DNA from 3 places in the Gottfriedia sp. NPDC058432 genome. Region 2 is predicted to be linked to each of the others. Evidence: riboswitches for the same ligand, from Rfam matches in the RefSeq annotation. Region 2 holds a riboswitch; each other region holds the start of a gene.
What was found. Region 2 has a riboswitch for thiamine pyrophosphate ahead of thiD (bifunctional hydroxymethylpyrimidine kinase/phosphomethylpyrimidine kinase). Riboswitches for the same ligand answer to the same signal wherever they lie in the genome.

Region 1: it holds a riboswitch for thiamine pyrophosphate, as region 2 does, so the genes downstream of both, ACFWM3_RS01690 (ABC transporter substrate-binding protein) here and thiD (bifunctional hydroxymethylpyrimidine kinase/phosphomethylpyrimidine kinase) in region 2, are expected to answer to the same signal.
Region 3: it holds a riboswitch for thiamine pyrophosphate, as region 2 does, so the genes downstream of both, ACFWM3_RS12865 (thiamine phosphate synthase) here and thiD (bifunctional hydroxymethylpyrimidine kinase/phosphomethylpyrimidine kinase) in region 2, are expected to answer to the same signal.

The regions. Positions count from the first base shown of each region.
Region 1 is NZ_JBHXLC010000001.1:325,988-329,185, reverse strand. It holds gene ACFWM3_RS01700 (ABC transporter permease) at 1-28, opposite strand, end outside; gene ACFWM3_RS01695 (thiamine-binding protein) at 28-318, opposite strand; gene ACFWM3_RS01690 (ABC transporter substrate-binding protein) at 331-1,323, opposite strand; TPP riboswitch at 1,412-1,521, opposite strand; gene racE (glutamate racemase) at 1,752-2,543, shown strand; gene ACFWM3_RS01680 (RrF2 family transcriptional regulator) at 2,626-3,069, opposite strand.
Region 2 is NZ_JBHXLC010000002.1:114,477-117,674, reverse strand. It holds gene cytX (putative hydroxymethylpyrimidine transporter CytX) at 1-977, opposite strand, end outside; gene thiD (bifunctional hydroxymethylpyrimidine kinase/phosphomethylpyrimidine kinase) at 970-1,776, opposite strand; TPP riboswitch at 1,912-2,023, opposite strand; gene ACFWM3_RS02790 (FeoB-associated Cys-rich membrane protein) at 2,127-2,282, opposite strand; gene feoB (ferrous iron transport protein B) at 2,301-3,198, opposite strand, start outside.
Region 3 is NZ_JBHXLC010000011.1:23,139-26,336, forward strand. It holds gene thiC (phosphomethylpyrimidine synthase ThiC) at 1-956, opposite strand, end outside; TPP riboswitch at 1,093-1,207, opposite strand; TPP riboswitch at 1,445-1,554, shown strand; gene ACFWM3_RS12865 (thiamine phosphate synthase) at 1,643-2,257, shown strand; gene thiO (glycine oxidase ThiO) at 2,241-3,198, shown strand, end outside.

The DNA of each region.
Region 1 (3,198 bases), on a different contig from region 2:
GCCATCCTTTTATATTTTTAGATTTCATTAACGGTACTTCTCCGTTAATACATCCATAGTGATACCTTGTGGTTGGTAAAGTATTTTCATTTGAGTTATAACATTATGGCAACCTATTTCAATCATTCTTTCATTCATTTTTTGAACAACATTTAACAATTGATTCAAGTCACCTTCCATAGTTGTTTCTAAAGGCTGAACTTGATATTTTACACCTGATTCATCAATAATTTTAATCGCTTCATCAACTGCTGGAATAACATCCTCAATATTATTTGTTTTCGGTATAATTTGGACACTCATTAAAGTAGTTTGCATATTAACTCCTCCTTATTTCGCTGGTAAGAAATCATTCGTAAATGCTTCTTTTGGCTTAAAGTTTCCTTCTAATAATTTATTTTCAGCTAAGAAATCTGCATAGTTTTTCCAAACTGATAATTTTTGCTCACCCCAACGATTTGCATCATCTTTATATTTAGATGCTAACCATTCTTGGCTTTTTTCAACTAATTTTTTATCTAAATCCGGATTATCCTTTATTAAAATTGATGCAGCTTCTTTTGGGTTATCAATCGCAAAATTATATCCTTTTGACGCTGCAGCAACAAACGCTTTTACAATTTTAGGATTTTTACTAATCATTTTTTCATTCGTAGCTAAAACTGGAGTATAGTAATCTAGCTTTTTACTATAATCTGTTAAATAAATCATGTTTAATTTTTCTCCACGAAGCTCAGCTTCAATTCCTGTCCATCCTTGATAAATCCACGCAAAATCGATATCTCTTTTTACTGCAGTAAAGAAATCTGCATCGCCCATATTAACGATATTTAACTTATTAACATTCGCATTTTCTTCTGACATAAGTGATTTTAAAATAGCCTTTTCAACCGGTGAACCCCATCCACCATAAGTTTTTCCAACGAAATCTTTTGGAGATTTAATTTCTTTTTTCACTGGTGATGCAAACCCAGAAGTATTATGTTGAATAATTGCTGCAATTGAAACAATCGGTACATTTTGAACTCTTGCTTGTGTAATTGACTCTTGATAAGAAACCCCAAAATCTGCTTTACCAGATGCCACCAATTGGTCTGCTCCTGTTTCTCCCGGGTTGATTATATCTACATCAAGTCCTTGTTCCTTAAAGTAACCTTTATCCTTAGCAACAAATAACCCAGTATGATTTGTATTCGGGGTCCAGTCTAGTACGACAGTCACCTTTTTTAATTGCTTTGTCTTTTTAGTAGTGGTAGTTTTGTTTTGACCACATCCAGTTAACATTAAACAAATAGCCACTAAAAATACTACTAATTTTTTCATTATCTATATCTCCTTTTTGTTCTTTGTTTATACAAAAAGAAAACGCCCGGATATTAACCCGGACGTGAATGCGCTGTAAAAAACATATCTTAAAAGAGATACTGTTCCCTACGCTGGCATCACCCAGATCAGGTTCTAAGAGTCAACATCTTAAGGACGCTATCTCAGCCAGCAACACCGGCTCCTCCACATTTTTCTCATATATAAACTTTTCCTCATTAATATAACAGATAATGGTTGAATTTACGAATTATTTTTAACTTGCGTTTAATTGTTTTAATACTCAGTTAATAGGCGTAATAAAACTATGAAATTATAACATTTTTAAAAAGAGAATGATAAACAAAAATATCATTTCTTATAGTAAAATCTTATATGAATAAAGAATATACTACATCAACAATATTTAAGTAAAATGAGGGGATTTTTTGAATAAACCAATCGGAGTCATTGACTCAGGTGTTGGGGGCTTAACAGTTGCCAAACAAATTATAAGACAATTACCTAAAGAGGACATTTTATACTTAGGCGATACAGCAAGATGTCCATACGGATCACGACCATATACGGAAATTAGGGAATTCACTTGGGAAATGACTAATTTTCTACTGGAAAAAGATATAAAAATGTTAGTCATCGCCTGTAATACTGCAACTTCAGTCGTCTTAAATGAAATGCGGGAAAAACTTCATATCCCGGTCATTGGTGTTGTTCGCCCAGGTGCCAGAGCAGCAATAAAATTAACACAAAATGACCAAATCGGTGTCATCGGAACGAATGCTACTATTAATAGTAAAGCATATCATTCTGCATTAAAGCGGATTAACGACAAAGTTTTAATCGAAGGTTTGGCATGTCCAGAGTTTGCTGGGATTGTTGAAAATGGAGACTACAATAAACCTGAAATATTTGATATTGTTAAGCACACTCTTGCACCGCTTATTGATTCAAATATTGATACTCTAATACTAGGGTGTACTCATTACCCATTACTCGGTCCAATCATTCAAAAAGTGATGGGACCATCGATCCAACTTATTAGCTCTGGCGATGAAACAGCTTTAGAGGTAAGTGCAATACTAGATCAACAAAATATCTTATCTACCTCCGAAATCACTTCACATGAATTTTTTACAACTGGGGATCCAACCATTTTTAGTAAAATAGCGTCATCTTTATTCCAAGAACCGATGGAAAACGTAAAATATATAAAACTATAGACCATTCTAAATGAAAAAACCAACAAAGTAATCCTTTGTTGGTTTTTGTGTTTTTTAATTGCGTGCGCTCTTCAATGTTATATTATTCCTTTGTATTAATGGAAAAATAATCTTTTAGCATGGCATTGTTCTTTACAATATCATCCAATGTATATTGATCTAAAACTTGTAAAAATTGATCCAACGCTTTATTAAATATATGTTTTAAAGAGCAAACTGGTGTGATTACACAAGTATTGCCGTGCTCAAAACATTCTACAATATTAAAGTCTTCTTCAGTTTTACGAATTATTTCACCAATATTTATTTCTGTAGGCAATTTAGCTAAACGGATTCCACCGTTTCTACCACGTATCGTTTCGATATAGCCCATCTTTCCTAAATTATAAATTATTTTCATTAAATGGTTTTTAGAAATACCATAAGCTTCAGCGATGTCTTTAATATTAACTAATTTTTCACGTGGCTCAGAGCTTAGAAATATTAGTACACGAAGAGAGTAATCCGAATAAGTTGTTAAACGCATAACTTGTCCTCACTGTTTTATTTAAATTTAATCATAGCATAATTGTGAACATTTTTTAAACTTTTATGTATTTTTGCGAAAAAAATCACAAAAGAAGTATTTTACATATTGCTTTAAATAATTTCTAGG
Region 2 (3,198 bases):
GGCGCAAAAAATGAACCAATTGTATATAAAAATCCTTCATACTTTTCAATTGGGAAAATAACGGCTAATAATGTTCCTATAGCTGTAACGATAAGGGCTATATGTTTTCCATTTAGTTTTGGAAAAATGGTTGTAACTGATATTCCGGCAGAATAAGCATCCATGAATGTTGTTGTAACAGTCGCTAGGACAACGATACCAACTGCAAATAATCCTAGATTTGCACTCATTAAAACAGCAACCGGGTCTACTTCATTAAATGCCAGTGCTGCGCCTAGCCCAATAATATACATCCAAGAGCTTCCAAACATATAACCTATAAAACTACCAATTGCTCCATCCTTTGTTGTCTTTGCAAATCGAGTATAATCACTAATTAATGGAATCCACGATAGTGGCATTATGACCGATAATTCAACTGCTTCTCCAAAAGATAATCCAGTAGTGCTTGGTTGAGTTAAGATTTTATCACTTTTAAAAATAACAAAACACAGTACAATTGTTAGAACAAATAATAAACAAACGGCTAAACTATTAAGTTTTTTTGAAGCATTTTGTCCAAAGTACAACCAGATCGCGATTAATACTCCAATTACTAAACACCAAACCCATAAGTGATCGAATTTATAATCTTTTATTGTAACTAAATTGATAGAGCGAGCCCCTGTTAAAATCATAATTGCCGTCCAGCCTAGTAACTGTAAAACATTTAAAATCGAAAACAAATAGCTACCGTAACTACCAAATGAAATTTTTGTAGATTCCATTGCTGACAATCTTTGCTGAGAACCAATGACTCCACCTAAAATGAGCAATAGTGTACCAAGTAAATGCCCTACTAAAATGGCTGTTAAACCTTTCTTAAAACCTAGTGGTGCTACTAGGGCACCAGTCATAATTTCCGCTACAGAAACTGCCGCACCAAACCAAAGTGTTGTAAAGTTCCACTTCGTCATTTTTGCATTTTGCTTAGACATGTTGAACGCCTGCCTTTTCATACAATGAGTAGAAATGATGGACAGGACCTACTCCTTTTCCAATTGAAAAGGAATGTTTGATTGCTAATGTTATATAGTTTTTCGCCTCTCTAATTGCCTCATTTAATTCAAGTTCATTTGCTAAATTAGATGTAATCGCTGATGATAAAGTGCAACCTGTACCGTGGGTATTAATTGTATTAATCCTAACGCTGTTAAAGCTTGTAAACTCCTCACCATTAAAACAAATATCGGTCGCTTCACCTTCTAGATGACCACCCTTTACAAGGACGTTCTTTGCACCTAATGAGTGAATTTGAATAGCAGCTTCTTTCATCTCTTCAATCGTTGTAATTTTTCTTCCAGTAATCACTTCTGCTTCAGGAAGATTTGGCGTAATAACAGTTGCTAAAGGAATGAGTTCTTGAATTAAAGCTTCCTTTGCATCTGGACTTAATAAGTCAAATCCACTTTTTGAAACCATAACTGGATCAACTACGATTTGCTTTGGTTTATATTGCTTAAGTTTCTCAGCAATTACTTTAATCGTCTCTATTTGAGATACCATTCCAATTTTTACAGCATCTACTTCAATATCAGTAAAAATTGCATCTAACTGACTTGCAATAATCTCTGGTGTCATATCTTGTACAGCGAACACTCCTTGCGTATTTTGAGCTGTTACAGCTGTAATTACACTCATTCCAAAAACATGATGAGCTGAAAATGTCTTTAAATCCGCTTGAATACCTGCACCACCACTTGAATCAGAGCCGGCTATCGTTAATACTTTTTTCAATTTTCTTCCCCCTATTTCATGAATAGAACTCTTTGATCTTACAGATAGAAGATGAAACTTGATTTTAAATACAAAAAAGCACAAATCCCATAAGGACTTGTGCTCGAACAAATCAATGTTATGAATACAAAAAATGTATTCTACCGTTCACTTTCCTACGCTGGCATTATCCAGATCAGGTTAAAGGGTCAAAGACTACCTGTGTCTTAATCTCAGCCGACCATTTACGGCACCCCTAGTACTATTCAATTATTTACTTTAATTACTTTATCATCTTAATTAATCCTCTAAATTTATTCAAGTATTTAGACTGATTCCTTTAAATTTTGTCTTTAAAGAAAATCATATTGCTATTTTGAATAATTAACTGTATCACAATTTGAACTACAAGTTTTTGCGATCGAGCAAGAGCCACATTTACCTTTTTTCGTTTTCTTTATATATCGTAAAAGTGTCCACCCTGCATATCCAAAAATAAGAGCTCCTATTATAATATTGACAATCATAAGGAGATACCCCTTTCTCTAGTAGCCTAAGAGACTTCCAACTTGATAGATAATTAATGCTAATATATATGCAATAACTAATGCATATCCAACTGAGAAATATGTCCATTTAGCTGAACCTGTCTCTTTACGAATTGTCGCAACTGTTGCTAGACATGGTACATACAATAAGACAAAAACCATAAAGCTAAATGCGGAAAGTGCAGAAAACTGTGTTGACAGTATTCCTTGTAAAGAATGTGCATTTGGCACGTGATAGATAATATTCATAGCAGATACGACAACCTCTTTAGCTAAAAATCCTGTTAGTAAAGAAGCACCTGCTTGCCATGTACCGAATCCTAAAGGAGAAAGTATTGGTGTAAGTATACCCCCAATCATTGCTAAAAAGCTATCATCCATCGAAACACCGAAACCACTTGGGCCCATATAAGATAATAACCATATAGCTACAGAACCACCAAAAATAAACGTACCAGCTTTTCGAATAAAGCCTTTCCCTTTGTCCCATGTGCTTCTAAATAAAGCTTTACCTTGTGGCATACGGTATGGTGGAAGTTCTACGACAAATAATGAAAACTCACCCTTTAATATAGTAGATGAAAAAACCTTAGCTAAAATTAATGCAACTACGATTCCAAGTATATACAGTGAAAAAACAACTATTGCTTGATTTTTCGCAAAAAATGCTCCAACGAATAGTGCGTATACTGGTAATCGCGCCGAACAAGACATTAATGGTGTTAACAAAATCGTGAGTAGTCTCTCTCTAGGCTGTTCTATTGTTCTAGCGGCCATAACCCCAGGTACATTACAACCAAATCCTATAATCATTGGAATAAATGCCTTTCCGGTTAAACCAACCATCTCCATCGAACGATCCATTACTAAAGCTGCGCGAGACATATATCCAAAA
Region 3 (3,198 bases), on a different contig from region 2:
AAAATAGACCCTCCACGAGATACAATTCCTGTCACTCGTTTTGCCGTTAATGGAATATAGCGTAATAATACACCCGCGTGAATTGTAAAATAGTCTACACCTTGTTCCGCTTGCTCGATTAGTGTATCTCTAAACACTTCCCAGCTTAAATCTTCAGCGATTCCATTAACTTTTTCAAGCGCTTGATAAATCGGAACTGTCCCTACTGGTACTGGAGAGTTTCGGATAATCCATTCACGTGTTGTATGAATATTCTTACCAGTAGAAAGATCCATCATCGTATCCGCACCCCAGCGAGTAGCCCATGTCATTTTTTCTACTTCTTCTTCGATTGAAGACGTAACCGCTGAATTACCTATATTGGCATTAATTTTCACATGAAAATTACGACCGATGATCATTGGCTCACTTTCAGGGTGATTAATATTCGATGGAATGACAGCTCTTCCCTTAGCAACTTCATCACGAACAAATTCAGCCGAAACATTTTCTCGAATCGCAATAAATTCCATTTCAGGTGTAATAATTCCTTTTCGAGCATAATGCATTTGAGTAATATTTCCATTCTCCTTTGCTCGTAACGGTTTTCTTTTTAACCCTTTAAATACTTCAACATTATGTTGATCTGACTCTTTTCTATATCCATTATCTTCAGGCTTTATTTCGCGCCCTTCATACTCTTCAACATCATTTCGTTCAATTACCCAATTTTGTCTAATCGCCTTAAGTCCATTTCGAATATCAACTGAGCTAGCTGAATCTGTGTAAGGTCCGCTAGTGTCGTATACTCTAACTGGAGCATTTTCTTCTTCTCCAAAAGTGCCAGTTGTTGGGCTTAATTGAATCTCACGCATTGGCACCTTAATGTCAGATCTAGATCCTTCAACATATACCTTCTTACTCCCTGAAAAACTAGACATGATGGAAAAATTCATTTCATTTACAGAATTGTTCATTTGATTTCATTCCCCTTTTTAATTAGTTTAAAAAGGACGAAATCCAATTCATTTAAAGCATGAAAAAAGCCGGAATCTTATTTTTAAGACCCGGCTAGGTGTTAGCAAAACTACATTAACAATTATGAAATCATTAATGAGAAATTTCTAACTTCCCCACGCTGGTATGAACCAGATCAGGTCCTGAGGGTTAAGAAACTTAATCGCGTTTCTCTCTCAGCCCAACTAATTGGACACCCCTAGTCAATCTATTAACTTGTTCAAAACTAAATATAAACCCACAAATTTAAAATGTAAATGTTTTTATTTCCCTAAATTTTTACAGAAATTCCAAATAAAAAATTTTTTTGGTTTTTTTATACTCCCGAAAATACTTGATTTTACTATACTTCAAGCCCAATTTCTGGTAATAAAATTGGACTAGTAAAAATAAATTTAGTATTGAATATTATTTTTTATATGCTATGCTAAGATTAATTTTCAAACATATTCATCACTAGGGGATCCCTTGATAAGGGCTGAGAATAAAGTAGTTACTTTTAAACCCTCAAAACCTGAACAGGCTAGTACCTGCGTAGGAAAGTGGCGCATTTTATACTTTTTTCGCGTGCAATGTAACCACTTTCTTTGTTTTAGGAAAGTGGTTTTTTTGTTGAAAAAATTTTGATAATGAAAGAGGCTGGGAAATGGAACTTATTGCAATTACAGATGATCAGCACTCAGTCGAAGTACTTGCTACAAAAATAATTCAAATAATCGATGCAGTCGACTATGTACATATTCGCGAAAAATCGAAAAAGGCAATCGAGCTAATATCACTCTTAAATCTACTAAAAATGAACAAAGTAGATATGAAAAAAATCGTTTTAAATGATCGTTTAGATATAGCTATTTTCTCTAACCTATCAAATATTCACTTACCAGGACATGGTCTTCCACTTGTTGATGTAAAAGAATATTTTCCTAATTTACGAGTAGGAAAATCAGTCCACACACTTACTGAAGCAATTCAGGCAGAAAATGATAAAGCTGACTATATTCTGTACGGTCATTGTTTTGAAACAGAGTGTAAAAATGGATTAACACCTAATGGGATTGAACTAATTCCAGAAATGAAAAAAACGTTAACTATACCAATCTATGCAGTCGGCGGTATATTACCTGAACATATCCAAGTTCTAAAAGAGAACGATATTGATGGTATAGCTGTAATGTCTGGCATTTTTTCTGCCCGAAATCCACTAGAAGCTGCTCTGCAATATTTTGAAAGGTGTAAATTCGCTTATGAACAAGAAATTTGATGTTGTAGTAATTGGTGGTGGAATAATAGGTTGTTCCATTGCTTATTATCTAGCGAAAGAAAACATTAATGTCGCAGTTCTTGAAGAACAGCAAGTTGGACAGAAAACAACTAAGGCAGCTGCAGGAATGCTTGGTGCCCATTCAGAGTGGGATCAGTCCGAGTCATTTTTTACTTTTGCTAGAAACAGTCAATTAACTTATTTTCAACTTCAAGAAGAATTAAAAGAGTTATGTGGAATCGATATTGAACTAAAAAAAGGTGGCATTTTCAAACTAGCTTATACCGATTTAGAAAAAAAACAATTAACTCCACTACTCACTCAAACTTCGGCACTTTGGTATAACCATGAGGAGTTAAAAAAACAGATACCTGGTGTCCATCCAAACATAATTGGAGCAGCTTATATTGAAGACGACGTGAATGTATTACCTGTTTCTGTCTGTAACGCGTTTTGCAAGAGTGCTCAAATTTTAGGTGCATCTATATTTGAATATACTCATGTATTTCAGATTCAAAAAAATGATTCACATTATTTAATTAAAACTACAAATGGCAATTTTGAAGCAAAAACTCTTGTAGTTGCAAGTGGTGTTTGGAGTAATTCATTGTTTGGGCAGCTTGGATTACATCATGAAATTATTCCCGTTAAAGGTGAATGCATCGCGGTCAGAAGTGAAAAGGTTGCATTAAAACATACTCTTTTCCATGAACAAAATTATATTGTTCCAAGGAATGACGGTCGCCTTGTCATCGGAGCTACGATGATCGATAACGAATGGAATGAGAACCCTAGCTTAAGGGGGATTGAGTCATTAATACAAAGCGCTAAAAAAATGCTTCCCGAAATTGAAGACATGAAAATTGATTCATTTTGGGCAGGATTACGACCGCGAACTCTCGACTATAATCCCTTTATTGGAATTCATCCCGAAGAAGATC